DNA from 4 places in the Gorillibacterium terrae genome. Region 1 is predicted to be linked to each of the others. Evidence: predicted binding sites of a transcription regulator. Region 1 holds the regulator's gene; each other region holds the start of a gene.
What was found. The regulator Rex, encoded in region 1, represses fermentation and respiration genes when NADH is low (regulators of the CRP and FNR family bind a similar motif). The targets are predictions, from matches to a motif close to TTGTGAAATATTTCACAA.
Positions count from the first base shown of each region.

Region 2: a site for Rex is predicted at 5,364-5,381, ahead of adhE (bifunctional acetaldehyde-CoA/alcohol dehydrogenase). Genes of this name have one in related genera too.
Region 3: a site for Rex is predicted at 6,309-6,326, ahead of hydE ([FeFe] hydrogenase H-cluster radical SAM maturase HydE). Genes of this name have one in related genera too.
Region 4: a site for Rex is predicted at 4,674-4,691, ahead of nirB (nitrite reductase large subunit NirB). Genes of this name have one in related genera too.

Region 1 covers NZ_JBPPGI010000002.1:538,066-545,400, forward strand. Annotated here, with positions in the region: gene panC (pantoate--beta-alanine ligase) at 1-669, shown strand, start outside; gene panD (aspartate 1-decarboxylase) at 674-1,060, shown strand; gene ACSEXS_RS12540 (tetratricopeptide repeat protein) at 1,168-1,776, shown strand; gene dinG (ATP-dependent DNA helicase DinG) at 1,859-4,720, shown strand; gene ACSEXS_RS12550 (redox-sensing transcriptional repressor Rex) at 4,717-5,343, shown strand; gene ACSEXS_RS12555 (DUF47 domain-containing protein) at 5,469-6,086, opposite strand; gene ACSEXS_RS12560 (amidohydrolase) at 6,299-7,335, shown strand, end outside.
Region 2 covers NZ_JBPPGI010000002.1:78,311-85,645, forward strand. Annotated here, with positions in the region: gene ACSEXS_RS10550 ([Fe-Fe] hydrogenase large subunit C-terminal domain-containing protein) at 1-592, shown strand, start outside; gene ACSEXS_RS10555 (SpoIIE family protein phosphatase) at 628-1,800, shown strand; gene ACSEXS_RS10560 (monomeric [FeFe] hydrogenase) at 1,915-3,315, shown strand; gene ACSEXS_RS10565 ((2Fe-2S) ferredoxin domain-containing protein) at 3,312-4,913, shown strand; gene adhE (bifunctional acetaldehyde-CoA/alcohol dehydrogenase) at 5,402-7,335, shown strand, end outside.
Region 3 covers NZ_JBPPGI010000005.1:405-7,739, reverse strand. Annotated here, with positions in the region: gene nuoF (NADH-quinone oxidoreductase subunit NuoF) at 1-919, opposite strand, end outside; gene nuoE (NADH-quinone oxidoreductase subunit NuoE) at 962-1,465, opposite strand; gene ACSEXS_RS16965 (thiamine pyrophosphate-dependent enzyme) at 1,677-3,980, opposite strand; gene ACSEXS_RS16960 (2-oxoacid:acceptor oxidoreductase family protein) at 4,003-4,995, opposite strand; gene hydE ([FeFe] hydrogenase H-cluster radical SAM maturase HydE) at 5,077-6,147, opposite strand; gene ACSEXS_RS16950 (SDR family NAD(P)-dependent oxidoreductase) at 6,849-7,335, shown strand, end outside.
Region 4 covers NZ_JBPPGI010000005.1:63,506-70,840, forward strand. Annotated here, with positions in the region: gene pilM (type IV pilus biogenesis protein PilM) at 1-358, shown strand, start outside; gene ACSEXS_RS17230 (PilN domain-containing protein) at 355-966, shown strand; gene ACSEXS_RS17235 (hypothetical protein) at 963-1,742, shown strand; gene ACSEXS_RS17240 (polysaccharide deacetylase family protein) at 1,836-2,861, opposite strand; gene ACSEXS_RS17245 (protoglobin domain-containing protein) at 3,183-4,523, shown strand; gene nirB (nitrite reductase large subunit NirB) at 4,767-7,335, shown strand, end outside.

The DNA of each region.
Region 1 (7,335 bases):
CAGCTCGCCGAAGCGAACGGAGTTGACATCGTCTTCCTGCCGGAAGCGAGCGAGATGTATCCCCGGCCGTCGGCTACCCGGATTTCCGTCGGCGGGATAACCGATAAGCTCTGCGGCGCTTCGCGGCCGGGGCATTTTGACGGAGTGGCGCTGGTGGTCAGCAAGCTGTTCCATCTGGTGGGACCGGACCGGGCTTACTTCGGGATGAAGGACGCCCAGCAGGTCGCGGTCATCTCCCGGATGGTCGAGGACCTCAACCTTCCCGTCGAGATCGTCCCCTGCCCGATCGTGCGGGCCGAGGACGGGCTGGCGCTGTCGTCGCGGAACGTGTACCTGTCCGCCGACGAACGCGCCCAGGCACTCGTGCTGTCGGAGACCCTGCGCCGGGCGCCCGAATGGCTTGCCGAAGCCGGCGGAGACGCGGAAGGGCTGAAGGCGCGGATTCGCGCCCGCATTGGGGAAATGCCGCTCGCGGACATCGATTACGTGGAAGTGCTCACGTATCCGGGACTGGCTCCCGCATTCGGAGCGGAAGCGGCGGAATCCGCTTGGATCGTCGCGCTCGCCGTACGCTTCGGCAAGACGCGCCTGATCGACAATCGGCTTTTGACCCGTCAAGAAATCGCGGAGGCGCTGGCGTCGCCGCTGCAAGCAGCGAAGGGGGAATAACCGCATGTTTCGAACCATGATGAAATCCAAGCTGCACCGGGCCACGGTGACCGAAGCCAACCTGAATTACGTCGGCAGCATAACGATCGACGAAGACCTGATGGAGCTGGCCGATCTGTACCCGAACGAAAAGGTTCAGATCGTCAACAACAACAACGGCGCCCGCTTGGAAACCTATACCATACCGGGTCCTCGGGGCTCCGGCGTCATCTGCCTGAACGGCGCGGCCGCCCGGCTCGTCCAGCCGGGAGATAAGGTCATTATCATCTCCTATGCGATGATGACCGAAGAAGAAGCCCGCAAGCTGAACCCGAAGGTGGTCGTGCTCGACGAGGCCAACCAGCCGGTCAGCGCGTCCTACAAAGAAGAACATTCGACGGTTCTCCGGTAACGAAACGTACCAGATCAGCCGAATTCGCCCTGCTTTCCTCCGGTATGAAACCCTCCCCCCGGGCACAAAATGAACGTACCAAACGCGTGAGGGGGAGGCTCGGGGGCATGTTCAAGGAGTTGTTCGTGACAATGAACGAGGTCTTGGACGGGATTCTGGAGGACTGCCGGGACGCGGATGCCGAGCGCAGGGCAGAGCTGGCCGATCAATTCCGCATGCTGAAGGCGATGAGCGACAGCTGTTTGGAGGAGTGGCTGCGGTTCGAGGAAAAGCTGGCCGACTGCGGTTCCCTGCTGATGGAGGAGCCGGAAACCGCATGCCTGCCGGAATCCGCCGCGGAGGACCGGCCCGCCTCGGAGCATTTTGCCAAGGGTCAGGGGTATTACAAGCTGCACATGTTCGCCCGGGCCGTCGGCGAATTCGAACAGCTGGTCCGGGAGTACCCCGATTTTTTATTGGGACGGGTCTACTTGGCGATGGGCTACCTGCGGTTAGGGGAGCTGACCGAAGCCTACCGGCACTTCCAACTGCTGGTTCCGCTGACCAAGAACAGCAAGCTGAAGGCGATCTCCTACAATGCCATGGGCTGCATTCAGGTGCACAACCACAACATGGATCAAGCCTACGGGTATTTTAAAATGGCCGATCTGACGGACTCCTCCTTCATGGAGCCCGCTTTATGGAGCAAGGAATTCTGGCCTTACCGCAGGACCTAAGCGTCCTGCTTTTTCTTTTGAACAAAGAACAATTGTTTGGTATGCTAAAAGGAGCATGGAAGAAGGGAATTGATCGGCCGGAATGAAATTCGCCGTTTTGGATTTTGAAACCACCGGAGGCCAGCCTGCCGATTCCATTATTCAGGTTGGCCTTGTTGTTATAGAAGACGAACAGATCGTGGCCCGCTATTCTTCCTTTGTCCATCCCGAGGTCTCCATCCCGCCCTTCATCGTCTCCCTTACCGGAATCGACGACGAACTGGTCCGAGAGGCCCCGCCGATCGAACAGGTCGTGGCGGAGATGCAGCCCTTTTTGCAGGACAGCGTGCTGGTCGCGCACAACGCCGGCTTCGATTTTGCTTTTTTGCAGCGGGCTCTCGAGGATTCGGGGTACTTTAAGTTCAACGGCATGGTGCTCGACACGATGGATCTGGCGCGCATCTGCTTTCCGACGCTGCCGAGCCTGGCTCTCGGTAACATTTGCACAAGTCTGGAAATTCCGCACGAGCGTCCCCACCGGGCCGATTCCGACGCGGAGGCGACAGCCCTGCTGTGGCTCAAATGCTTGAGCCGGTTTCAGGATTTCCCGCTGCTGACGGTTCAAAGGATCGCGTCCGTGTTTCGCGACGATCCGTCGGACTTTGCCTGGTTCATCGACCAGGAAGCGGCGCGCAAGGAGCGCTCGGCGGACGTCGATCCGGACAGCGACCGCTATTTCCGGCAATTTTTCCTCGCGGCGGAAGATTGGGGCACGGATTCGCCTGAACGGGACGAGGCGGAGACTTCCCGGCATCTGGGAATGCCGTTTCCCGAGTTTTACGAGGGCGTTAAGGCCGCGCTCCGGGAATCCTTCGACGTCTTCGAGGAACGGCCGGCGCAGGACCAGATGACCGAAGCGGTCGCTTCCGCGTTCGGGGACAGCAGTCATCTGCTGGTCGAAGCCGGGACGGGAACGGGCAAATCGCTCGGCTATCTGCTGCCCGCCCTCTATTATGGCATCCGCGAGCAAAAAAAAGTCATCGTCAGCACGCATACGATCAACCTTCAGGAGCAGCTCAGACAGCGGGACCTGCCGCTCTTGCAGCAGATCTTCCCGGTCGAGTTCCGGGCGGCCCTGCTCAAGGGCAGAAGCCATTACCTCTGCCTTCGCAAATACGAGCAGAAGCTTACGTACGCCGAATACGAGCACGGCCGGGAGGACCGGCTGATGGCAGCCCAGATGGTAGCGTGGCTGACCGAATCGGAGCGGGGAGAGGACGAGGAGCTTCACTTCGGCCGCGGCAGCATGGAGTTCTGGCGTTCGGTTTCGAGCGACGCCGATTCCTGCCTGAACCGGAACTGCCCTTGGTTTAAGAAGTGCTTTTACCACCGGGCCCGCAACGAAGCGAACGAGGCGGACCTGATCATCACCAATCATTCGCTGCTCTTCACCGACATGAAAGCGGAGCATCGCATTCTGCCGGGCTACAAGCACCTGATCGTCGACGAAGCCCACAACTTCGAGGATGTGGCGGTCAAGCACCTGGGCTCCGAAATTTCCTGGTATTCCTTTGTGAACGCGGTCACGCAACTGTTCCGCGACGGACGAGGAGGCCAGCTCCCCTTCGTTCGCAATCGGCTGCTGCACGCCGAGGACATCTCCCGGGACAAAGCGGGCGTGTGGATCGAAGCGATCGACGAGGCCCAGCCCGCGCTCCTCGATATCCGCGAACGCTGGGAGGAGCTGGCTTCTCTCCTCTATGAGATGCTGGCCTTCTCGGGCGGAGACGGCGGCGAAGGCCCGCTGACGCTGCGCATCCCCGAGGGACGCCAGCCGGCGGGCTGGGGAACCCTGCTCGACCGGGAGGAAGAGCTGTACGCCCGGATGACGGCGGTGCTCAAGTCGCTGGATAAGCTGATCGTCGAGATGAAGGATCAGGAGGAGCTGTTGGAGCTGCAAGGGCTTGTTACCAACATCGCGGGCGGCATCAAGGAGCTGTACCGGCACCGGGATGCGCTGCGCTTCTTCCTGAAGCAGTCCGACAGCGGTTTCGTCTACTGGATGGAAGGGACGACCCAGCAGCGGATCAAATCGCTGCAGCTGCTCGCCGTACCGATCGACGTCAGCGCCATGCTGCGGGATGCGCTCTTTTCGGTCAAAGACAGCGTGATTCTCACTTCGGCCACCTTGTCGGTCGGCAAGACGTTCAATTATATAACCGAGCAGCTTGGCTTGCAGAAGGCGGCCTCGGAGAATCGGCTGCGGACTGTTCTGCTGCCGTCTCCGTTCCGTTACCGGGAGCAAGCCCTGATGATCATCCCGCGGAATTTCCCCGTTCTCCGGGGCGTGAAGGGCGAGGCGGAATTCATCGCGGCCCTTACCGATTCCCTCGCCGAGGTTGCCAAGGCGATGAACGGCCGGATGCTGGTGCTGTTCACCTCTTACCGGATGCTCCGGCAGGTGCACGGCGAGCTGAAGGACCGGCTCGGCGGAGAGGGGATTCAGGTACTCGGCCAAGGCATCGACAGCACGAGCCGCAGCAAGCTGGTGAAGCTGTTCCAGGGAGGAGGAACCAGCATTCTCCTCGGGACGAGCAGCTTCTGGGAAGGGGTCGACATTCCCGGCGAAGCGCTGAGCTGCCTGGCGATCGTTCGGCTGCCCTTCCAGCCGCCCAACCATCCTTTGGTTGAAGCGAAGAGCGAGAAGCTCAAGGAGGCGGGACAGAATCCATTCATGAAGCTGTCGGTCCCGCAGGCGGTTATCCGGTTCAAGCAGGGCTTCGGCCGCCTGGTGCGCACGGCGAACGACAAGGGCATCGTGATGGTGTACGACACGAGAATTCTGGAGACGTATTATGGGAAGCATTTCTTGTATTCGCTGCCGGGCCCGAAGATCGAGCATATGACGGTCGGCCAAGTGGTTCCGCGCATTCACGAATGGATGGAAGGGGAAGAAGAGGCATGAAGACGACGACGGAGAAAATATCGGAGGCGGTGGTACGCCGCCTGCCCGTTTACCTGCGCTACTTGACCGAACTGATGGGAAACGGGGTTCAGACGGTTTCCTCCCAAGACTTGGGGCGGCGGCTTGATCTCAATCCGGCCCAGATTCGCAAGGACCTCGCCTATTTCGGCGATTTCGGCAAGAAGGGCATCGGCTACGATGTCGAGTACCTGATCGAGAAAATCCGCCACATCCTGAAGCTCGACCGCGACATCGCCGTCGCTCTGGTCGGCGCGGGCAACTTGGGCAAGGCGCTCAGCAACTACAACGCGTACTTGAACGACAACATGCGCATCGTCGCCCTGTTCGATTCCCAGCCCTCGATTGTGGGCACGACGATCAACAACCTCACCGTCCAGCCGATGGAGGAGATGGTGGCCACGGTCAAGGCGCAGCACATCCGGGTCGGCATCGTAACCGTGCCCGGCTCCGAGGCGCAGAAGGTGGCCGACGATCTCGTCGACGCCGGCGTCGAAGCGATCCTGTCCTTCGCTCCGGCGATTCTGAAGGTGAAGGAAGGCGTCCGCGTGCATTACGCCGACTTTACCACCGAGCTGCAGAGCCTGGCTTATTATCTGGAGTAGGCTCGCCAAGGCCGACGAACGGCCAGACTTACGCGAACCCAAACCAAACGGGCTGCCCGATCCGGAGAACAACCGGAGGGACAGCCCGTTTATTCGTATGCTTTTCAAGTGGAGGAACGCTTGTCTTAAGCGTAACGGAGAATGATGCTGTCGAGAATATTGGCGACGCCTTCGCAGGCATCCGTCGCTTTTTCCAGACGCTCGTACAGCTCCTTGATCTTGAAATCGCTGTAAGGGTCGGTCGGCGAAGTGAAGATTTTGCGGATGCCTTCGCGCAGCAGCCGGTCGCCTTCGTTCTCGTAGCTGTTGATGATGACCGTATGCTCGCTGATCTGGTTGTATTTTTTCTTGGCCAGGAGCTTGAACGCATCCAGGATGTGTTCGCAGGCGCCGACGATGACTTCGGCGAATTTCAGCATGTAATCGTCCGACTTCTCGATGATCAGGTAGTCGAATCGGGCGGAGGTCTCTTCGATATAGTCGATGACGTCGTCCATCCGGTTGGCCAGGTCCATGATGTCCTCGCGGTCGAGGGGCGTGATGAATACCTTGTTGAGCCCGCGGTAAATCATGTGGGTGATGTTGTCGCCCTTATGCTCCAGGTCCTTCAACTGATCGATATATGTGACGGGCGGTTTGGCCCCGCTCATCGCCTCGCGGAACAGGTTGGCCGCCACCAGCGTGTTCTCGGCCGCTTCTTGCAAGAGTCCGTAAAAGTCCGTGTCGCTTTTCTTCTGAAACATGGTGTCCTTTGCTCCTTTTGGATAGAGATTAACCGGGTCTGTACGGGCAAGCCGTAAAGAGATATCTATCAGTTAAAGTAACATAAACATTCGGCACAAAGCAATGAGCGGCGCCACATTGGCTTACCCTCGAAGCGGACGGGCGCCTTGCTTTTGCCGGAAACCCGTTGTACATTGGGAAGGAAGCCTCAACTGTGAAAGGAATCGGTGCGATGAAGCGCATTTGGATCAAGAACGGAATTTTTTTGACGGCAAATGAACAAGAACCTGTCTTGCGGGGTTCGATGGTCGTGGAGGGGGACCGGATCGTCTATCTGGGAGCTGCACTCCCGCCGGAGGAAGAAGCGAAGGGCTTCGACGAGATCGTCGACGGCACCCGCCGGCTGTTCATGCCCGGACTCGTCAATACCCACGGGCACGCGGCGATGTCGCTGCTTCGCGGAGTCGGCGACGATCTCGCGCTGCAGGTCTGGCTGGAGGAGAAGATGTGGCCGAACGAAGCCCGCTTCACGGCGGAGGACGTCCGGGCAGGCACGCTTCTGTCGATCGTCGAAATGCTTAAATTCGGAACCACCGCCTTCGTGGACATGTACGATCATATGGATGAAGTGGCTCAAGCGGTGGAGGCGTCCGGCATGCGCGGCGTGCTCGCCCGCGGCGTCATCGGGCTGTGCCCGCCGGACGTCCAAGAGACCAAGCTGGCGGAAGCGATCCGCTTTGCCCGGGAATGGAACGGCGCGGCGAACGGGCGGATCACCACGATGATCTCGCCGCATGCCCCGTATACCTGTCCGCCGGAGTACATCCTCCGCTTCGTCGAGGCCTCCGCCGAGCTGAATCTGCCGATCCACACCCACATGTCGGAGACGGCGCGCGAAGTGGAGCAGAATGTCCGCGACTACGGGGTAAGACCGGTCGAGCATCTGGAGAAGCTCGGCGTATTCGACCGCCCCTGCCTGGTTGCCCACGGCGTTCACCTGAACGCGGAAGAGATCGCGATTCTGGCCCGCCATGACGTGCGGGTGTCGCATAATCCCGGCAGCAACCTGAAGCTGGCGAGCGGCATCGCTCCCGTACCGGAGCTTCTGCACGCCGGAGTCAAGGTATCGCTCGGCACGGACGGCTCCGCCAGCAACAACAACCTCGACCTGTTCGAAGAGATGCGTCTCGCCGCGTTGCTTCATAAAGGAGTGAGCGGCGACCCCACAGCCATTCCCGCCTTCGAAGCCTTCCGCATGGCGACGGCGGC
Region 2 (7,335 bases), 460 kb from region 1:
GGCGGACGAGCTGAACTGCGGCGCGTGCGGCTATTCCTCCTGCCGGGATAAGGCGGAGGCCGTGCTGGAAGGCAAGGCCGAGCTGAACATGTGCATGCCGTTCATGCAGGCCAAGGCGGAGTCGCTGTCCAACGTCATCATCGACAAGACCCCGAACGCCATTCTTGCCGTCAGCGAGGACCTGATCGTGCAGGAGGCGAACGAGGCGGCTTGCCGGTTTTTCGACAGCAATGCGCGGGAGATGGTGGACGTTCCGGTGGAGCTGTTCGTCGATCTCGAGGCCGTTCCGTTTACCAAGACGGAGAAGATCATGAACAAGGTCTATTTTCCCGATCGGAAAAAGACGGCGATGGTGACCATGACCTACCTGCCGGACTTTCGCTTCTACCTGCTCGTGCTGACCGATCTCACCGAGCGCGAGCTGGAGCAGGAAAAGCTGCAGCGGCTGAAGGAAGAAACGATCGAGATGGCCCAGAACGTCATCGACAACCAGATGCGGGTCTCCCAGGAGATCGCCAGCCTGCTCGGGGAGACGACCGCCGTCACCAAGGTCACGCTCACCAAGATGAAACGGCTGATCGCGCGGGATTAACCCGCGGGAGATCCGCAAGCGAGGAGGCTTATCCGATGCAAAAGGACCGGCTGCTGGCCGAGGTGGGCTTCGCCAGCCTGATCAAAAAGGGGGAGGAGCTGTGCGGCGACAAGGTAAATGTCGTTCCTTGCGAGGACTCGACCATCGTCGTGCTTGCCGACGGCCTCGGCAGCGGGGTGAAGGCCAATATTCTGGCGACGCTCACCTCGAAGATCGCCGGCGAAATGCTGAAGCACGGCGCACTGATCGAGGATGTCGTGCAGACGGTGGCAGAGACGCTGCCGGTGTGCAAGGTCCGGGGGCTTGCCTATTCCACCTTCACCATCCTCCAGGCTTATCACGACGGAACGGTGTACCTGGTCGAATACGACAACCCGCCGACCTTTCACTTCAAGGGCGGCAAGCTGACGCCCATCGCCCACAGCGAGCGGCTGATCAACGGGCGGAAGATCAAGGAAAGCCGGTTTCTCGCCGACCGGCAGGATGCGTTCCTCTTCGTGAGCGACGGCGTCATCCACGCGGGCGTGGGCGGAATTCTGAACCTGGGCTGGCAGTGGGACAACGTGGCGGAGGCGATGGAGCGGTTCATGCAGCGCGACCCGACGGCGGAAGCGGCGGCGCATTATCTGACGGAGACGTGCGAGCATCTGTACTGCATGGAGCCCGGCGACGACACGACCGCCGTCTGCGTCAAGTTCCGCCGTCCGGCTCCCCTGTCCGTGCTCATCGGTCCGCCCGAGGACTCGGCGCGGGACGAGGAAGTGGTGCGGGCGTGGTACGCGCCTCCGGGCAAAAAGGTCGTCTGCGGCGGCACCTCGGCCAACATCGTCTCCCGGCTGCTGGGCAGCCCGCTTCAGGTGGAGTTGCCTGCCGAGCCGAACGCGGAGGTGCCGCCGACCGCTCGCATGGAAGGCGTCGATCTGGTCACCGAAGGCGTGCTGACGCTGCGCAAAGCGCTGATGGCGCTCAAGGAATACGCCGAGGCGGAGGGCTTTCCGCGGGACATTCGGGGCAGCGACGGCGCGGCGCGGCTGCTGCGGCTGATCAAGGAAGCCACCGAAGTCCATTTTCACGTCGGTACCGCGATCAACCCGGCGCATCAGAACCCGCATTTTCCGGCCGATCTCAACATCAAGCTGCGCATCATCGACGAGATCGCCATGACGCTGCGCCGGCTCGGTATGCCGACGGAGCGGACGCTGTACTAGCGCCGTATTGGATAGAGGGAAATGCCGCTGCCGGTGCGGGCGCGAATGCGGGCTCGTGGGGAAGTCCGCTCGCCGTCCGGCGGCAAAACGCACAACAAGGAGTGTTAAAACGTCATGTGGGAGTTTGAAACGGATGTCGAGCGCATCCAGCATACCGTACTGACGGAGATCAGCCGGCTCGCTATCGCGCGCAGGCGGGATTTTCTCTTCGACGAGGTGCCGAAGGCCGTCATCCCGGGTTCAAAACCGCAATTCCGCTGCTGCGTCTACCGCGAGCGGGCGATCGTGCAGGAGCGGGTGAAGCTGGCGCTGCCGCAGATGGGCGAGCAGATCGTCCACGTCATCAAGCCGGCCTGCGAGCAGTGTCCGGTGCACCGGGTCTCGGTCACCGATTCATGCCAAGGCTGCATCTCCAAGCGCTGCAAGGAGACCTGCCCGGTGGGCGCAATCTCGATCGTCAACAAGCGGGCGCATATCGATTACGACAAATGTCTGGAATGCGGCCGCTGCAGCAAGGTCTGCCCGTACACGGCGATCACCGACCACCAGCGGCCGTGCAAGGCGGCCTGCCCGGTGGGTGCCATCACGGTCGACAACGGGGAAGCGGCCGTCATCGACGTGGAGAAGTGCATCAACTGCGGACGCTGCATCTCCGGCTGCCCCTTCGGCGCCATCGGCGATAAAACCTTCATCCTCGACGTGCTGGAGCTCATCCTGGAGAAAAAACGCGTGAACGCGGTCGTCGCCCCCGCCATCACCGGCCAATATCCGGGCGTGGCGCTCGGGCAGATCAAGTCGGCGCTCAAGAAGCTCGGCTTCGGCCATGTGTTCGAGGTGGCGATGGGCGCGGACGAGACGGTGCGCAAGGAAGCGCAGGAGCTCGAGGAGCATCTGGAGCGGGGCGAGCCGATGACCAGCTCGTGCTGTCCGTCCTTCGTCCAGTTGATCCGCAAGCATTACCCTGCGGCGCTGAAATACATGTCGACGACGCCTTCGCCGATGGCGGAGATCGTCGCGATGCTGGAAGAGCTCGACGCAGGCGCGCATACCGTCTTCTTCGGTCCCTGCGTGTCGAAGAAGGCGGAGATGCTTGCCACCTTCGGGCCGGGCAAGCATTATGCCATGACCATCGCGGAGCTGGACGCCTTGTTCGACGCGTTCGGCGTCGATCCGCGCGCATGCGAGGCGGAATCGATCAACGACGCCACTCGCCTTGGCCGGAGCTTTCCCTGGTCGGGCGGCGTGACCGAAGCCATCCTGGATTATCTCCAGCCGGAGGGACAGGTGCAGACGCTCGCGGCGAATGGGGCGGAGGAATGCATCCAGCATCTGCGCAAGCTGAAGTTCAACAAGATGGAGGGCGATTTCCTCGAAGGCATGGCCTGCATCGGCGGCTGTGCGGGAGGGCCGGGCTGCATCCGCGATATCCGCAAGACCGTGAAGGAAATGAAGGCATTCCGCGATGCGGCGGAGAAGCCGGTGCTCGCGGCCGCAGAAGGAGGCGGCAGGGGATGATCAACGAGACAGACATGGCGGCCCTGCGGATGCAGTTGGCCGATAGGCTCCGCCGGCGGAAGCCCGGCGGGAATAAGGCAGTTGCCGCCGGCGAGGAACCGCGGCCGCGGTCGGTGCTGGTATGCGGAGCAGGCGGCTGCGCTTCGGGCGGCGGACGGCAGCTCTATGCCGCCCTGCGCGACGAGCTGCTGCGCCGGGGTCTTGCCGGGCAGGTCGAGCTCGTTCCGACGGGCTGCCTGGGCTTGTGCGCGGAAGGGCCAGTGCTGGCGGTCGCTCCGGAAGGAGTCGTCTACAGCCGCGTCGGCGTGGCCGATGTCTGGGAGATCGTCGAGGATCATTTGCTGGCCGGAAAGCCGGTCGAGCGCCTTCTTGCCGGGTACATCGCCCCGGAGGAAGGGCTGTACTCCGCAGAAACCCGCCGGATTACCGCCCGCTGGGGAATCATCAACCCGGAACGGCTGGAGGAGGCGGTTGCCGCGGGGTCTTACCGAGCTCTGGCCGCGGCGGTGTTAAGGAAAGAATCGGTCGAACTCGTCCGGTTGGCGGACGAATTCCTCCCCGGCTTCGGCCCGGCGGACGGCGTAGTTGCCACCTTGAACGAGCCGGCTCCCGGCGTCTATCTGCGCAGCACACTGGCGGAGAGCGATCCGCATTCCTTGCTGGAGGGCTTGGCTCTTGCGGCCATAGCCGTGAACGCGCCGCTCGCGGTGCTTCACGTTCCGGCGGAGTACACGCTCGCCGCCGAGCGGCTGCGGCTCGCGCTGCGCGCGGCCGTTGAAGCGGGCTTCCTCGGCGACGGCCTGTTCGGCGGCGAAATCTCTCTGCGCGTCGAGCTCTGCGTCGGCGAGGAGGATTTCCTCCAGAAGGACGACTCCGCTCTCTTGGAAGCGCTCGGCGGAAGACGGGCGGCGCCTGCCCCGGCCGATCCGATCGATCCGATCGATCCGGCCGCTTCCGGCTGCGGCGTCTTAGGCGGACTGCGCGTCCGCATCGCCTCTCCCGAGTCGCTCGTTCGGCTGGCCTTCGCCGCATCGTCCCGGCTGGCGGCGGCAGAGGAGCCGTCCGCCGAAGAGGAGACGGTGCTGCTCGCTTTAAGCGGTCGTCTATTGCGGCCACGCCTTTGCGAGGCTTCCGCGGCGATGACCCTGCGGGAGCTGATCGAGCAGATGGGAGGCGGCCTGCCCGAAGGAGACGAGCTTCAAGCGGTCCAGTTCGGCGGGCCCACGGGCGGTCTGCTGCGGCCCGACCAATTGGAGGTTCCGCTGAATGCGGCCGGGCTGCGAGCTTGGAGAGAAGGCATGGGTGCGCCCGTGCTGACCGCGATCGGCAGCGATGAGAATCTGCTGGATGCGCTCCGTTCGGTCTACCGCTACCTGGGAAGGCATTCCTGCGGCCAGTGCAGCGTCTGCCGGATCGGGCTTGCCCGCGTAGAAGAGCGGCTTGGCGCGGCGGGAGAAGAACCGGATGCGGAGGCTGTGCGGCAGTTGGCCGCGCTCGGAAAACAGCTGCGGGAAGCCTCGCGCTGCGGCTTCGGCCGGGCAGCGGCCAGGCCGCTCCTCACCTATCTCGCTCATTTTTGCCGAGTTGAGGTGGAGTGAGCGGCTTCCAAGGGGGCTTTCACTGAGATATAGGTCACAACGAATCCGCGGGACTCCTTTTGCCAGAACGGATCACCGAAACGCGTTTCGATGAAAAAAAGCCCGTCAGTACGGGGAATTCTAGCCGTATTCATTGTCCCGGCGATGGTGCGAGGGGGAAGAGAAAGGGAAGGAAAGCGTATTCAAGAGAGATTTTTCACTTTTTTTCGCAAAACCCCCTTGTCATCCGGCTGGAAATGGAGTATATTGAACACATGAAAGACATTAAGTTCACGCAAGCTTATGGGACGGAAAAAGTCCTACTGGGACTGAAGTTGCACATCCTTTCAGAAAAGCAAGCTTAAAAAGCAGCAACGCCAACCTGGGGCACTTGCCTACGCGCTTCACGCAAGCCGCCAAGCCCGCCGCACCGGCCCTAAAGGAAGATCAAAGTTTTTTATTTAGGCTATCATGTGAATTTATTCACTACATTAAATGGAGGGATTTCCATGGCAGTGGAAGAAAAGAAATTGAAGGATTCGGCAACCGTACAGGAGACGATCAACAAGCTCGTCGAGAATGCCAAGAAAGCCCAAGAAGCGTTCATGAGCATGACGCAGGACCAAATCGACAAGATCGTTCAGGAAATGGCGCTCGCCGGCCTCGATCAGCATATGTACCTCGCGAAGCTGGCAGTGGAAGAAACCGGCCGCGGCGTTTACGAAGACAAGATCACGAAGAACATCTTCTCGACCGAATATGTCTACCACAGCATCAAGTACGATAAGACGGTCGGCGTCATCGAAGAGAACCCCTATGAAAATTATCAGAAAATCGCCGAGCCGGTCGGCGTGGTCATGGGAATTACCCCGGTAACGAACCCGACCTCGACGACGATGTTCAAGGCTCTGATCTCGATCAAGACGCGCAACCCGATCATCTTCGGCTTCCACCCGTCGGCGCAGAAGTGCTCCTCGGAAGCCGCCCGAATCCTCTACGAAGCCGCCGTCAAGCACGGCGCTCCCGAACACTGCATCCAGTGGATCGAGAAGCCGTCGATGGAAGCCACGAACACGCTGATGAACCACCCCGGCATTGCGCTGATCCTCGCAACGGGCGGCGCAGGCATGGTCAAAGCCGCTTACAGCTGCGGCAAACCGGCACTCGGCGTCGGCCCCGGCAACGTGCCCTGCTTCATTGACAAGACCGCCTATCTGGAACAGGCCGTCAACGACCTGATCCTCTCGAAGACCTTCGACAACGGCATGATCTGCGCCTCGGAGCAATCGGTCATCATCGAAGAGCCGGTCTACGAGCAAGTGAAGCGGATGATGATCGCCCAGGGTTGCTACTTCCTGAGCAAGGACGAAATTCCGAAGCTGACGGCCATGGCCCTGAACGTCGAAACTTGCGCCGTCAACCCGGTCATCGTCGGTCAGCCCGCCACGAAGATCGCCGAAATGGCTGGACTGAACGTCCCCGCCGGAACGAAGATCCTGGTCGCCGAAATCTCAGGCGTCGGCCCGAAATTCCCGCTCTCTGCCGAGAAGCTGAGCCCGATCCTCGCCGCCTATCGCGTGAAGAACGCCCAGGAAGGCATCGAGCGTGCGGCGGAAGTCGTCGCCTTCGGCGGCATGGGCCACTCGTCGGTCATCCACTCGCATGACGACGCCGTCATCCAAGCCTTCTCCGACCGCCTGCAGACCGGCCGCATCATCGTCAACTCGCCGTCGACGCAGGGCGCCATCGGCGACATCTACAACACCAACCTGCCGTCGCTGACGCTGGGCTGCGGTTCCTACGGCCGCAACGCTACCTCGTCGAACGTCACCGCCGTCAACCTGATCAACGTCAAACGCGTCGCCTTCCGCACGGTCAACATGCAGTGGTTCAAGGTTCCTTCGAAGGTCTACTTCGAGAAGGGCGCGACCCAATACCTGGCGAAAATGCCCGACATCTCCCGCGTCATGATCGTCACCGACCCGATCATGGTGAAGCTGGGCTACGTCGAAAAAGTCGAGCACTACCTGCGCAAGCGGCAGACCCCGGTCTTCATCGAAGTGTTCTCCGATGTGGAGCCGGACCCGTCGACCACGACCGTTGACCGCGGCGTCGACATGATGAACCGGTTCCAGCCGGACTGCATCATCGCCCTCGGCGGCGGTTCGCCGATGGACGCAGCGAAGGCCATGTGGCTGTTCTATGAATACCCGGACACCGACTTCCACGCCCTGAAGCAGAAGTTCATGGATATCCGCAAGCGGATCTACAAATACCCGCGCCTCGGCAAGAAGGCCCAGTTCGTGGCCATCCCGACCACCTCGGGCACCGGTTCGGAAGTGACCTCGTTCGCGGTCATCACCGACAAGAACCAAGGCAACACGAAGTACCCGCTGGCCGACTACGAGCTGACGCCGGACGTCGCGATCGTCGATCCCGAGTT
Region 3 (7,335 bases), on a different contig from region 1:
CGCCGAGGCGCACGTCGATGTCGAACTTGAAGCCGGTGCCGAGGATGTTGTCGCCGAGCAGACCGTATTCGCGGGCTTGTTTAATCGCTTTCATCAACCGCTGAACGGCGATCGGATATTCCGCGCGGACGTAGACGAAGCCCTGGTCGGCCCCGATGGCGTAGCCGGCGATGGCCATCGCTTCGATGACGGAGTGCGGGTCGCCCTCGAGGATCGAGCGGTCCATGAAGGCGCCGGGGTCGCCTTCGTCGGCGTTGCAAATCATGTATTTCTGGGCTTTATCCTGGTCGGCCGCGAACTGCCATTTGACGCCGGTGGTGAAGCCGCCGCCGCCGCGTCCGCGCAGGCCGGATTGCTTCACGGTGTCGATGACCTGCTGACGGGACATCGTCATGAGCACCTTGCCGAGCGCCTTGTAGCCGTCCTGGGAGATGTACTCGTCGATGACTTCCGGGTCGATGACACCGCAGTTGCGCAGGGCAATGCGCTTCTGCTTACGGAAGAAGTCGGTTTCCTCAAAATTGTGGATTTTGCCGTCGGCCTTGGTCTTCTCATAGACGAGGCGGTCCAGCGGCTTGTTGTTCAGCAGGTGGCCTTCGACCAGATCCGGAATGTCCTTGACCTCGACGCGGCTGTAGAAGACGCCTTCCGGATAGACGATGACGACCGGGCCGAGCTCGCAAAGCCCGAAGCAGCCGGTGCGGACGACTTCGACCTTGTCTTCGATGCCGTGACCCGCGATTTCCTTGTTCAGTGCCGCGATGATTTTGTTGGAATCGGACGAGGTGCAGCCCGTTCCTCCGCAGACCATCACCGAGCGATAATCGACGGCGCCGGCTTCTACGCCGGTGATCTGCCGATTCGCCAGCTTCGCTTCGGTGAGCGTCTTAATGGCTTCAAGATCCGTTAACAGCTTCATGCCTATACCTCCCGTATAAAATGCACCGTTCGTGCATGCTTATCAGTTGTACTCTTTGAGAATCTTGGGAATGTCGTTCGGAGTCAGACGGCCGTAAACCTTCTCGCCGATCGTCAGAACCGGGGCAAGGCCGCAAGCGCCCAGGCAGCGGGTGGCTTCCAGGGTAAACTTGTTGTCGGCGGTCGTCCCTTGAACCGCTACGTTCAATTCCGTGCTCAGCCGATCCAGCAGGCCTTGGGCTCCCTTGATGTAGCAAGCCGTTCCCATGCAGACGCGGATGATGTTTTCGCCCTTGGGCGTCAGGGAAAAGAAATGATAGAACGAAGCGACTCCGAAGATTTCGCTCATCGGGATGTTCAGCTCGGTGGATACCACCTTAAGCACATCCTCGGGCAGATAGCCGTAGATGTCCTGAACTTCATGCAGAACCGGGATAAGGGCGCCCTTCATGGCCTTGAAGCTCTCGATGGCGGCCTTGACCTTTTCCAGCTTTTCGTCGGGTACATCCGTTCCGCCGCAGCAGCAGGCGGTTTGTTGCAATTCCATCTTGGACTCTCCTCTCAAGCGCTGAGAATGATAATCAATGGGCAAGGGAAAGGCCGGCAGCCGAGACTGCCGGCCTCCATGGACCCACATGCGTTTAACGGATGGGACGCGAATCCCGCTTCCGGTCGAACCTATCGTTTTTTGAAAAAAGGGCCCGCTCGTTGTCTATACTGCGGCAAGGAGGCGGGCCCGGCACCTTCACGGAAGCTTCTTACAGCTCCGGATTCTCGTGCTTGGCTTTCAGACGGCTCCAGCGGCGTTCCACTTCGGTTTCGAAGGAATGCAGCAGTTCGGCGTTTTCTTCCTTCAGGAGGTGCTTCGTCTTGCCCATGCCCTTCAGCCACTCGGTAACCGGAATCCGCTTGCCCTTCTCTTCCGGGTTGTAGGTGATCGTCGTGACGCCCTGCTCGATTTCATACAGCGGGAAGAAGCAGGAGTTGACGGCGGCGCCGACCAGATCGTTGCCCTTCTGGTCTTCCGATTTCCAGTTCAGCGGGCAGGCGCACAGAAGCTTGCCGTAAGCCGTGCCGACATTGTTGGCATACCATTGCGCCTTGGCCGCTTTCTTCAGCAGGTCCTGGGCGTTGGATTCGGTGGCGGTGAAGACGTACGGAATGTTGCAGGCCGCGAGAATCTGGGCCGTATCCTTGTGCTGGCCCTTCTTGCCGTTCTGGGCCTTGCCGACGCCGGAAGTGCTCGTCATGTGGCCGATCGGCGTCGAATAGGACAGCTGCGAGCCGGTGTTCATGTAGCCTTCGTTGTCGTACTCGAGGATGATCATCTTGTGGTTGCGCAGAGCGGTACCGACGGCCGCCCCCATGCCGATGTCCATGCCGCCGTCGCCGGAGACCATGATGAAGGTCACGTCGTCGGACACCTGGATTTCACCGCGGCGCTTCAGTTCATAGAAGGCGTCGACGGCTCCGGCGACCGTAGCGGCGCCGTTCTGGAACAGGTTGTGCACGAAGGTCTGCTTGTGCGAGGAGTACGGATAACTGGCCGTTACGACGTAGGCGCAGCCCGTCTGGAACAGCAGGACCACGTCGCCCTCGATGCCCTTCATGAACAGCTCGATGGCGGACAGAGCGCCGCAGCCCGGGCAGGCGCCATGGCCGGGAGCGAGACGGTGCGGCTTCACGGTCAGCTGGCGCAGCGGCGGCAGCTTGACGTTCAGGCGGCCGGTCGTTTCGTCCTGGGTAACGTTGATCAGGCCGGTCTTGTACTGTTCGGTCTTCAGCGGCTCCATGACCGGCTGCGACACGAGCGTGTTGGCCTTGTCGCCCGGATAGTGGCCGTGGTAATCGAACGGCTTCTCGGCGTAGCCCTTCTCGGCGGCGTCGATGGCGGCTGCGAAGAAGGCTTCGGCGTCGTCGGCATAGAAGTCCTTGCCGCCGAGACCGAAGATGCGGGACAGGACGATCGTCTTGTTCTCCGGATCGACCTTCAGCGCGGAGCGGATTTCATGCGTCAGGTTGCTGCCTTGGGCGCCGTAAGAATCGGCGCGTTCGCCGACGAGGACGGCCTTGACGTTCTTCAGGGCCTTGCGGATCGCGTCGGTCGGGAACGGACGGATGATGTTCGGACGGATGAGGCCGGCCTTCACGCCTTTGGCGCGGAGGGCGTCGACCGTGTCCTTCGCCGATTCGCCGGCGGAGTTCAGCAGGAATACGGCCACTTCGGCGTCTTCCATGCGGTACAGGTCGAGGGTCGGGTATTCGCGGCCGGACAGCAGGGCGTATTCGCGGGCGACCTGCTCATACACTTCGCCTGCTTTTTCCAGTGCCTGGCTGAGCTGATAGTGGTTGTTGACCAGATCGTCGCCGCCCATGTGCGCGCCGACGGTAATCGGATGCGACGGGTCTGCGATGTTCGGGTAGTTGTGGTTCGGGTTCGGACCGACGAAGTCCTGAACCACCTTGTTGCTCTTGAAATACTGCACCTTGCGCTTCTGGTGCGAGGTGAAGAAGCCGTCGTAGGCCACGATGACCGGCAGGCGGACATCGGAGTGTTCGGCGACCTTGAGCGCCATGATGTTCATGTCATAGACGGCCTGCGGCGTGCTGGCGGTCAGGATGACCCAGCCCATGTTCAGGCCGTAGTACAGGTCGGAGTGGTCGCCGCGGATATCGAGCGGACCGCTGATTGCGCGGGTTACCAGGTTCAGTACCATCGGGAAGCGGGTACCGGATTGGGTCGGCAGCTGTTCGAGCATGTACAGGAAGCCCTGCGAGCTCGTTGCGTTGATGACGCGGGCGCCCGTCATGGCGGCGCCGTAGCAAATCCCGGCGGAGCCATGCTCGCCGTCGGCGGCGATCAGCTGGATGTCGTGAAGACCGCGGGTCTTCATCTGGTCCAGGTATTGAGCCACTTCCGTGGACGGGGTGATCGGGAAATAGCCCATGATGTGATAGTTGATCTGGGCGGCAGCCGTAGCGGCCATTTCGTTACCGGATTCGAAGTGGGTAATCTGCTCCGCGGGCTTAACTTCCGACAATTTATCTTCAATAACGGCCATGGTTCATGTCCTCCCCTTTACCTTAATTAAAAACCTGGGCGACGCGGTTCTGCTCGGCATAGCCCACTTCTTCGCGACGGGATGCGAGCGCATCGGTCGGGCAAACTTCCACGCACTTCAGGCAGCCTTTGCAGTATTGATAGTCGATGCCGCGGAGGAACTGCTGCGGACGGCCCTTCTTGTCTTCTCCGGTTTCCCAGACGAAGCAGTAGTCGGGGCAGACGGCGTCGCAGTTGGCGCAGCTGATGCATTTCTCTTCGTTGAATTCGGGAAGGAAGCCTTGGCGGGAGCCGCTCAGGTCCTTCATGGTGCTGTTGGCTTGGGCCAGAATGACGCCGCCCGGCACTTGGGTTTCATAGCCCAAGGTGGACTGGGCGCGCTTGAACGGCTTCGCTTCCGCTCCGGCCGGCACTTCGTAGGTCATGAACTTCACTTCGTTGTAGCCGCGGTCGAAAGTCCGGATGTTCGGCTCGACGAGATGCGGATATTTCTTCTCGAAGGTGGAGCGGATGACCTTGCGCATCGCTTCCGGGTCGAGGAAGTCGCAGATCCGGAACAGGGCGCCCAGCATGGAGGTGTTGACCTTCGTCTTCTCTTCGACGGCGATGCCCATGGCGTCGACGATGGCGAGCTTGCCGTATTGCAGGCCAAGGTCCTTCTTGACTTCTTCGAAATCGCGGGTCGTGTTGACGAGGACGACGCCGTCCGCCGGCAGGCCGCTGATGACGTTGACGTTCTTGTACAGCGCTTCGTGGAACACGCCGACGACATGCGGTTCTTCGATCGGGCTGTGGTCGCGGATTTCGACATCCGGATCGCAGAAGCGGACGAACGCCTTTACGGGAGTGCCTTTTTTCTCGGAACCGTAAGATGAGAAGTTCGACGCGTTGAGCCCGAGGCCGATGGCGCCGGTTTCGGCGAGCATCTTGCCCGCGAGGTTGGCGCCGAGTCCGCCGATGGATTCGAGGCGAATTTCGAAAAAGCCCAGCGAGTTCTTCTTCGGTAAAATAGACATCTGGTTTCCTCCTTTGTATTCAATGAAGCTCAAATCCTCGGTCGTACCGGATAGGCGGCAGGGGGAGGGGGACTTAAGCAATCATGCGAAATTCACGGCCGGATCGGTCTCTTCGCGGAAGGCGACGTGATCGCCCCGTCCGAGATTGATCCGGTAGCCGGAAGCGACGATGCGCATCTCGATGCAGTGGCGGCAATGGGCCGACTCGTCTCCGGTGCAAATCTTGTTCTCGTAAAGCGCGTATTTCTCCCGCACGGCGAGAGGCGACAGAATCGGCATGACCACGTTGGCTCCGGCCTTCAGAGCTTTCTCGCGGCCGACCGGATCGAGCGTGCCCATCGCCGTGGTGGCGGGCAGCATCGCGGCCGGTACGAACAAGCGAGCAAGCGCTACCATAACAAGCGTATCTTCGACCGTTCCTCCGGCTGCCCCGGCAAGCGGCGTGGAGCTGTGCGGGATGAACGGGCCGATTCCGATCATCTCGGGCTGCAGCTCGTGAAGGAACAGAAGGTCCTCCGCGAGGTGCTCCGGCGTCTGTCCCGGCAAGCCGACCATGAAGCCCGCGCCCACCTGGTAGCCGATCCGCTTCAGGGTGTGCAGGCATTCGATGCGGTTGTCGTAGGACATCCCGGGGTGAAGCGAGTCGTACAGGCTGCGCGACGCCGTCTCGTGCCGCAGCAGGTAGCGGTCTGCGCCGGCTTCGTGCAGGGCGCGGTAGAAATCCTCGCTGCGCTCTCCGACGGACAGCGTGATCGCGACATCCGGATAGCGCTCCTTGATCCGGCGGACGATGCCGGACAGGACTTCTTCCGTAAAGCGGAAATCCTCGCCGCTCTGCAGAACGAACGACCGGTAGCCGAGCGCATAGCCTTCGTCCGTGCAGGCGAGAATCTCGTCTTCCGTCAGCCGGTAGCGGTCGACGCCGCCGTTCGACCGGCGAAGCCCGCAGTACAGGCAATCCTGCTTGCAGATGTTGGAGAATTCGATCAGGCCGCGCATGAACACGTCCTTGCCGTAGTGCGCCTGCCGCGTCTCGTCGGCGAACCGGTACAAGGTCTTGCGTCCTTCGGGAGTCAGGCCGCCGAGAAGCTCGACAATCTCGTCTTTCGTGAGGCAATTCGTGCGGTGCAGCTTGGCGAGCAGTTCGTCCACGCGTGGCTCCTCCTTTCCGGATGCGCCGCGCGGCGTGAAAGGACAGCGCGGCGAAAAACGAATCCATCCCCGAAACCCTGACATCCAGCTCGCAGCAGCCTTGAAGATTCGGTGACAGTCCGTCTTTCGTACCCCATTGTACTTCAAATCATCCACGGCTAAAGTGAACTAATTCACAAGATCGGGTAAAATTAGAAAAGAATCAAGCCCTATTAAAAAATTATTTTTCGACGGTCCGTCTGCGGCGAAGCAACGATGCGGCGTTTTTGAAACAGCCGCCGAAAGCTCAGCCGGCGAAGGCGAAAAGACGTTCGTCAAGAGCCTGCTGTTTCCTATCCCCGCCTGCGGCATCTTATCGGGAATCGGCGCGGCCTTTCCCTTTTGCCCACCCTCTATTTGCGGCTTCGGAGAGCGTTCCGAACGCCCAAAACTGCTATATAACAGAGGTTGCCAAATTCCTCAACAGATCGGAGAACAGCCGATTCCGTCATGCAGGGTTCGCCATAATTTGCAATCGCTTTCAATCAAGGAACCGCCCCTTCCTCAGGGATTTCCTTCCATAGAAGTGATGAACATCATTCTCATTTGCCTCATTTCAGTCGAAGAAGCGTTCGGGAGATTTGAATTCGGCTTTGTGCGATTCTCGGGAATCGGCTACACTGAAATAGAGGAACGAAACCGCTTTATCAGGAGGAATGACCATGCCCATCGCCTATGTGACCGGAGCCGACCGCGGCCTCGGACTGGCCTTGACCCGCGGGCTGCTCGACCGGGGGTACCGCGTGTTCGCCGGCAGCTATTTGCCCGATTGGCCGGAGCTCGGCCAACTTGCCGCAAGCGAGCCGGAGCGGCTGACCGTCCTGCCGCTCGATATCTCCGACGAGGCCTCGGTCAACGCCGCCGCCGCGTTCATCGCTTCGCGGACGGACCGGCTCGATGTCTTGATCAACAACGCCGGCATCCACAACGAGCCGGAGAGCACGATCCTCGACGACCTGAACTTTCCGTATATGCTGAAGGAATACAGCGTCAACGCCCTCGGTCCACTGCGCGTCACGCATTCCGTCATCCGGCTCCTGCTCGCGGGCGAAGGCCGGAAGCTCGTCAACATCGGCTCCGAGGCGGGAAGCGTCTCCGGCAATTGGCGGACGCACACGTACGGCTACACGATGAGCAAATCGGCGCTGA
Region 4 (7,335 bases), on a different contig from region 1:
CCGCTTTCCTGCGGGTCCGGGAGGAGAAGAGGAGGTCGAGACCTTCGGCTATCCGGCTTACGCGGAAGCGAAACCCTCCTTCGAGCATGCTTGCCAGGACCTGCTGTCCGAGTTGGAGAGGCTCTTGAACTTCTATCGGTATTCGCTGGATAACCGCAACCTGGAGTTTCCGGCGATCGTGCTGACGGGAAGTCTGGCGAGGATGGATGCTCTGGAGGATTACCTGTTTACCCGCACCAATCAGCGGATTTACCGGTATGAGTCGGAAGCGGGCCCGAACGGGCCGTTCGGGAAGCCGGTCGACCTTTCGGCGTTCGCGGTGCCCGTCGGCCTCGCGTTAAGGGGGAACCGCGCATGAAGCCGATCAACCTGCTGCCGAAGGCCCCTTACCTGGTTAAACGGCGAGACTTCTTCATCCTGCTGGCGCTGATCGCCGCAGGCACCTTCTTGATCGCCCAGCTCTCTCTGGCGTATGTGTGGAAGGCCAACCGCAGCTCCGACGAAGTTTCGCTGCAGCAGATCACGTCCCGCGTGCAGGAGCTCCAGCGGCGAACGACCCTCGATCCCCAGAGCCAGTTGTACCGGCAGGGCGAGGAGATGTTGAAGCAGTTGACCGACGCCCGCCCCGATTGGATTCCCGTGCTGGATTCGCTGTTTGCGGCATTGCCGTATCAAGGGCAGATGGACCAGTTGTCCGTCACCGACGGCCGGGTGCTGAGCCTGACGGCGATCGTGCTGGGCGAGGCGCAGCTAAACGACACGATCCGGCAATTGGAAGCCGTCCCGTATTTCGACCGGATGAGCCTGACCGTCACCGAGCACAAGCAGTTCCGCTCGGGGGACAAGGCGAGGCTCCTCTTCAAGGATGGTCAGACCCTGGATTTGACCAACCGGGAGTATTACACGCTCAGCATCGACATTCCACTTCCGTCGGTAGTCGACATCCGCAAGGGGGAGGAACCATGAACGAGACGACGGGCGGGCTTTACCGGTCCGCTTACAAGAAAGCCGTCGGCAGCCTGACGGCAGTGATCGCCTTCGCCGTGCTGGTGAACCTGGCGGTCGGCCTGCTGGTGGTCTGGCCCGCCTGGAAGGAGCACCGGTCGACGGCGGAGCAGGTGCGGGCGAAGGAAGCCGAACAGCAGGCATTGGCCGCTAAGCCGGTGGTCGAACAGGCCACCGACCAACAGATTGGTCACCTGCTGACGGCGCTTCCGCTTAAGCTGCAGCTCTCGGCCATCACGGGCGAGCTGATGCAGCTGTCCGATCGGGCCGAGGTGATCTTCGTCAAGCTGTCGCAGGACGCGGGACAGACCCAAGCCGCAGCGACCGGCACAGCCGCGGGTTCCGCCAACTCTGCCGCTTCCGCCGGTTCTGCCGATACCGGCAGTGGCACCGCGGGCGCGGGAACCGATTCCCCGGCGGCGCAAGCGGCCCCGGGAACTCTAGTGCCGCACCGGTTTCAAGCCACGGTTTACGGCGATTTGGCCTCTTTGGAAGGCTTTCTGCAAAGCCTGGCCGATTCCGCCACCCTGTACTCCGTAAGCCAGTTCGCCTTAGCGAAGCTGGAGGTCCAAGAGGGGGAGGGCGATCTCTCTTCCCTGCTAGTCAAGCTTCCCCATTGGCGGGAGGGGCTGCCGGCTTATTCGCTGAATCTCACCCTGGGCGTATTTACGCTGCCGGATTCCTATCAGCAAGCCTTCAAGGATTGGAAGCCGGGGAGAACGACCGCTATGCGGTAACCCCTTGCCCAACCCATAAGCCAGAACAGGCTGCCCCCGACGGTCAATCGACCTGACCGGGGACAGCCTGTTCTCGTTATGCTGACGATAGCATCACTTCGCATACTTGACGATCGTCTGCATCAGGGTCTTGCCGCTGATGCTTTTGTAGCCGGCGTTGATCCGGTAGACCGTCCGGCCATCCGAACCATTCAGTCCCGGCGAGATCGTGACATCCAGCTTGTGCCCGAGGGCGATGGAGGTAGCACGGAGGTCGTGGTTGTTCGCTCCGTACGGATAGCAGAATACGTCGGTCGGAGTAGCCAGCTCATCGTGAATTCGCTTATCCGCGAGAGCCAGGTCGTCCTTGATCCGCTTGCGATAGTGTTCGGCCGTTTCGGCCGGCTTGCCTTTCTCGGCGGGATAGCGGCTCGTGAGCGCCGGCCCGGAACCGGGAATATAGAAATGCTGGTTATACGTATGGCTGTAGAAGCTCATGCCGTTCTTCGCCATTTCCCGCATTTGGTCCCAGGTCAGATGCGGATTGCCGCCGGGGTTTCCCGTGTCCGTGGACCGGACGATGATGAAGTTGGTGGCGGGAATCTTATTCTTCAGCAGATACGGATAAGCCACGGTATAGAAGTCCTCGTAGCCGTCGTCGAAGGTGACGAGCACGGCGTTGGCCGGAACCTGGCCGCGGTTCAGCTTGAACGCCTTGAACTGCTCCATCGAGATGAACTGAAAGCCGTTCGCCTTCAAGGTGCCGAGCTGCTCGGCGAACACCTTGGCCGAAACGGATTTGGCCTTCGGGTCTTCCTTGAAATCGTGGTACATGAGCACGGCGACCTTGTTCGTGTAATGGATGGGGGTTGCGCTTTTGACGGGGCCCGGCTTGCCCGTCCCGGAGGCGAATACGGCGGACGCTGCGGGCGCTGCCGTCATCTGCGGCATGGACACAACGACTTGGGCTTCCTGTTCCCGCGGAGACGCAGCTTGGACCGGCCGGGGCGCGGAGGTCGGGGCAGCCGGACCGGGCTCGGCGTCCCGGGAGGCGGCAGCCGATTTGAGGAGAAAGGCGCCGGCGAAGAGCAGCAGCAGGGCGCACAGACCGGCGACGGCTTTTTTGGTGAATGGACTCATGAGGAACTCCTTCCCGCAAGGCGGTTGCAGTGGGCGGGCCGATTCGCTAGGTGGTAAACCCTTCCTGATCGGCCGCTTCCTTATAGACGCCAAAGCCAAGTCAAAAGTTTCGGGGGCAGGAAGCGGCCGGAGAAAAAAACGAAGAAGAAAATACTCGAAATTTGTCGATTAATTGACACATTCAGGCAGGAATCCATCAAGGAACGGAGAATATTTCGTATTTGAACCTTCGAAAGGGTACGGCCCGGCGCTAACGCGGAACGCGATGGGAACGCGTAACTTGGATAGGGGAATATCGGTTCACGATGGAGGAATGAGCAAATGGGCAAACCGATCAAGCAGATGGCACAAGAGCTTCTGCGCAAATTGTCGCCCGGACGGACCGGAACGGCAACCTCCCTTTTCGACGGCGGCGGGCGCGCCGAGGGAAGCATCGATCCCGGACTCGACGGAGACGTGAAGGAACGGCTCGAGATGATCAAGCTGACGGAGCAGGACATGGCGGTGCTGAGAACCATCAAGCCGCTGATGGAGCCCCACCTGCAAGCGGTGGTCGACGACTATTACGATTCGCTCGTCAAGGTGTCGAAGCTGAAGGCGATCATCTACCTCCACAGCTCCGTCGAACGGCTGAAGGGCACGATGAGGCGGCATCTCATGGAGATCCTGGACGGCCGGATCGACCCTACGTTCATGGAGAAGCGGATTCGCATTGCGGTCATGCACAACAAGATCGGATTGGAACCGAAATGGTACATGGCTGCGTTCGAAAAGCTGCAAGCGTCATTCCTCGAGCATCTGGCACAGGAACTGAGGACCTCGGCGGATCGGGATGTGGCGATGGCGACGATCGCCAAGATGTTCAATTTCGAGCAGCAGGTCGTGCTGGATGCCTATGAGAAGGAGCATATCCAGGAACGCGAATCGCAATACGAGAAGGTCAAGGAAGAATTGAAGCGCAATCTCGCCCTCATCAGCTCCGAGCTCGCCGCTCTCACGGAACAAACCAGCGCCTCCGTCGAAGAGCTCGTCTCCACCAGCAGCGAGGTCAACCGCTCCCTGTCGGCGAGCGTCGACCAATCCCAGGACAGCCGCGGGCTGGCGGCAACCGGCCAAGAGGATTTACAGGCGCTCGGTGCGCGCATCGCCTCCATTCGCAAGAGCGCGGACCATATGGAAGAGACGGTTCAGCAGCTCAACCGGTCCTCCGCCCAGATTCACAACATCGTCCTGATCGTCCGGGACATTGCCGAACAGACCAAGCTGCTGTCGCTGAACGCCTCCATTGAGGCGGCCCGGGCCGGCGAGCACGGCCGCGGCTTTGCCGTGGTGGCCGGCGAGGTGCAGAAGCTGTCCGACGACACGCGGCAGGCGGTTCGGCAGATCGCCGAGCTGGTGGGTCAAGCTTCGACGTTCACCGCAAGCGTGGTGCAGGCGATCGAGGATACCCGCGAGCTCGTGTCCGCCGGGGAAGCCGAAGCCCTTCGCACGGAGCAGGCGTTTGCCGATATCGTCCGCTCGATGGACTCCAGCCTCGTCTCCGCTGCCAGCGTCAAGAAGGACATGAACACGCTTGTCGGCATCATCGAGGAGATCGGCCAAGCCTCCTACCGCGTGGCGACGACGGCCGAGACGCTGAACGCCACGACGCAGGACCTGTGAGCCGGAGGCCGGGAAGCGGCTTTCCGCACCGTTGTCCGGCTTGCTCCTGTAAAATGTGAGGAAGATCATGGAGGGGCCTGACGATCAGGCCTCTCTTTTTAAGCGATTTCAGCACGGATTGGGTTCGGACCGGGTGTGATTTTTGTAATTATGTGATATATTTCACTTCTGCTTCTTGTGTCTCCCCCTATACTTAGAAACGTGATTTATCTAACAAGGGTAGAACGAAAGCGAGGAGACCGCATGAAGGACAACACCAAGCCGAAGCTGCTCATGATCGGTAACGGCATGGCCGGCGTCGGCATGATGGAACAGTTGCTCAAGCTGGCTCCGACGGTATACGACATCACCATCATCGGCCAAGAGCCTTATCCGAACTATAACCGGATTCAGCTTTCCTATGTGCTGGAAGGCAGCAAATCCATTGAAGAGATCGTAACGAACCCGTATGAATGGTATCGGGAAAATGGCATCGCGCTTCACACCGGCACCCGGGTGGAAGCCGTCGATCCGGCGGCCCGCACCGTCCGCACCGACAGCGGACTCACGCTCGGCTACGACAAGCTTGTGTTCGCGACCGGTTCCCTTCCGTTCATGCTGCCGATTCCGGGAGCGGACAAGGAAGGCGTCGTCGGCTTCCGCGACATCGCCGACTGCGAGAAGATGCTGGCCGCCGCGGCGACGCACAAGAAGGCGGCGGTCATCGGCGGTGGCCTGCTCGGCCTGGAGGCCGCGAAGGGCTTGTCCAAGCTCGGCATGGACGTGACCGTCGTCCATCTGGTTCAGGACCTGATGGAACGGCAGCTCGATTCCGTCGCCGCCGGCATGCTGCAGGCGGAGCTCACGGAGCAGGGCCTCAACTTCGCCTGCGGCAAGCAGACGACGGAGATCGTCGGCGACGGCCGCGTCGAAGGCTTGCGCTTCTCGGACGGCACGGAGCTTGCCGCCGACTTCGTCGTCATGGCGGTCGGCATCAAGCCGAACACGGCGCTGGCCAAGGCGAGCGGAATCGCCGTGAACCGGGGCATCGTCGTCGACGACCTGCTGCGCACTTCGGCGCCGGACGTCTACGCCGTCGGCGAATGCAACGAGCACCGCGGCGTCTGCTACGGCCTCGTCGCGCCGCTGTTTGAACAGGGCGCCGTGCTGGCGAAGCACCTGGCCGGCATCGAGACCGAGCCGTACACCGGGTCCACGGTGTCGACGAAGCTGAAGATTTCCGGCGTCGACGTGTTCTCGGCCGGAGAGTTTATGGATGGCCCGGGACTTACGGCGATCAAGCAGCAGGACGACTGGAAGCGCACCTACAAGAAGGTGCTGCTGCGCGGCAACCAAATCGTCGGCGCGGTGCTGTTCGGCGATGTCAGCGACTCGATCAAGCTGCAGAAGTGGATTCGCACCGGCGCCGAGATGACCGACGACATCTACGGCCAGCTGGTCGGCCAGGCAGTGCAGGCAGACAGCGGCGTGGCCGAGATGGCCGACGACGAGATCGTCTGCGGCTGCAAAGGCGTGACCAAGGGCATGATCGTCGGCGCGATCCGCGAGCACGGCCTGAAGACGGCCGATGAGGTCAAGCAGGTGACCGGAGCCTCCAGCTCCTGCGGCGGCTGCCGCCCGGTCGTCGAGCAGATTCTTGCCTACGTGCTCGGCGACGAGTACGACCAGAGCGCCGTCAAGACCGGCATCTGCGGCTGCACCGACCTCAGCCGCGACGAGATCGTGGCCGCGATCGAGGAGAAGGGACTCACCACCAGCCGCGAAGTGATGAACGTGCTGGGCTGGCGGGAGCCGGAAGGCTGCTCCAAGTGCCGCCCGGCCCTCAACTACTACCTCGGCATGCTGCATCCGGTGGAGCACGAGGAAGAGCGGGCTTCCCGGTTCGTCAACGAACGCTACCACGCCAACATTCAGAAGGACGGCACCTACACGGTGGTCCCCCGGATGTACGGCGGCGTGACCACGGCCGAAGACCTGAAGCGGATCGCCGACGTGGCGGTCAAGTACCAGGTGAAGATGGTGAAGATGACCGGCGGTCAGCGGATCGACCTGATCGGTGTGAAGAAGGAAGACCTCCCGGCGGTATGGGAAGAGCTCGACATGCCTTCCGGCTATGCTTACGCGAAGGCGCTGCGCACGGTGAAGACCTGCGTCGGCAACCGCTTTTGCCGGTTCGGTACCCAGGACTCGATCGGCATGGGCGTCGCCCTGGAGAAGAAATTCGAGCGGCTGGATATGCCGGCCAAGCTGAAGATGGCGGTCAACGGCTGCCCGCGCAACTGCGCCGAGTCCTGCACCAAGGACGTCGGCATCGTCGGCAACGACGGCGGCTGGGAGCTCTATGTCGGCGGCAACGGTGGTATCAAAGCGCGGCTTGCCGATCTGCTCTGCAAGGTGAAGACGGACGAGGAGCTCGTCGAGATGACCGGCGCCTTCATCCAGCTCTACCGCGAGACGGCGAAATACCTGGAGCGCACCTCCGATTGGATCGAACGGATGGGGCTCGACTGGGTGCAGAAGAATGTGGTTGAAGACGCGGAGAACCGCAAGCGGCTGTCCGACCGGATCGAGCTGGCCCTGTCCCGCACGGCCGAGCCGTGGTCCAAGGTGACGGCAAGCTCCCAACTTAAGGAGGCCATGTACCTCCCGGGCCAGGCGGAGAAGTCGGCAGTGCCGGTCCGTATCGGAGCGGTGGAAGAATTCCTGCCCCGGATCGGGCGCTCCATCGAGGCCGAAGGCCAAGCGGTGGCCGTCTTCCGGCTCGCCGACGGCAGCTTCCGCGCCGTGGAGGACCGCAATGCGACGAACGGCG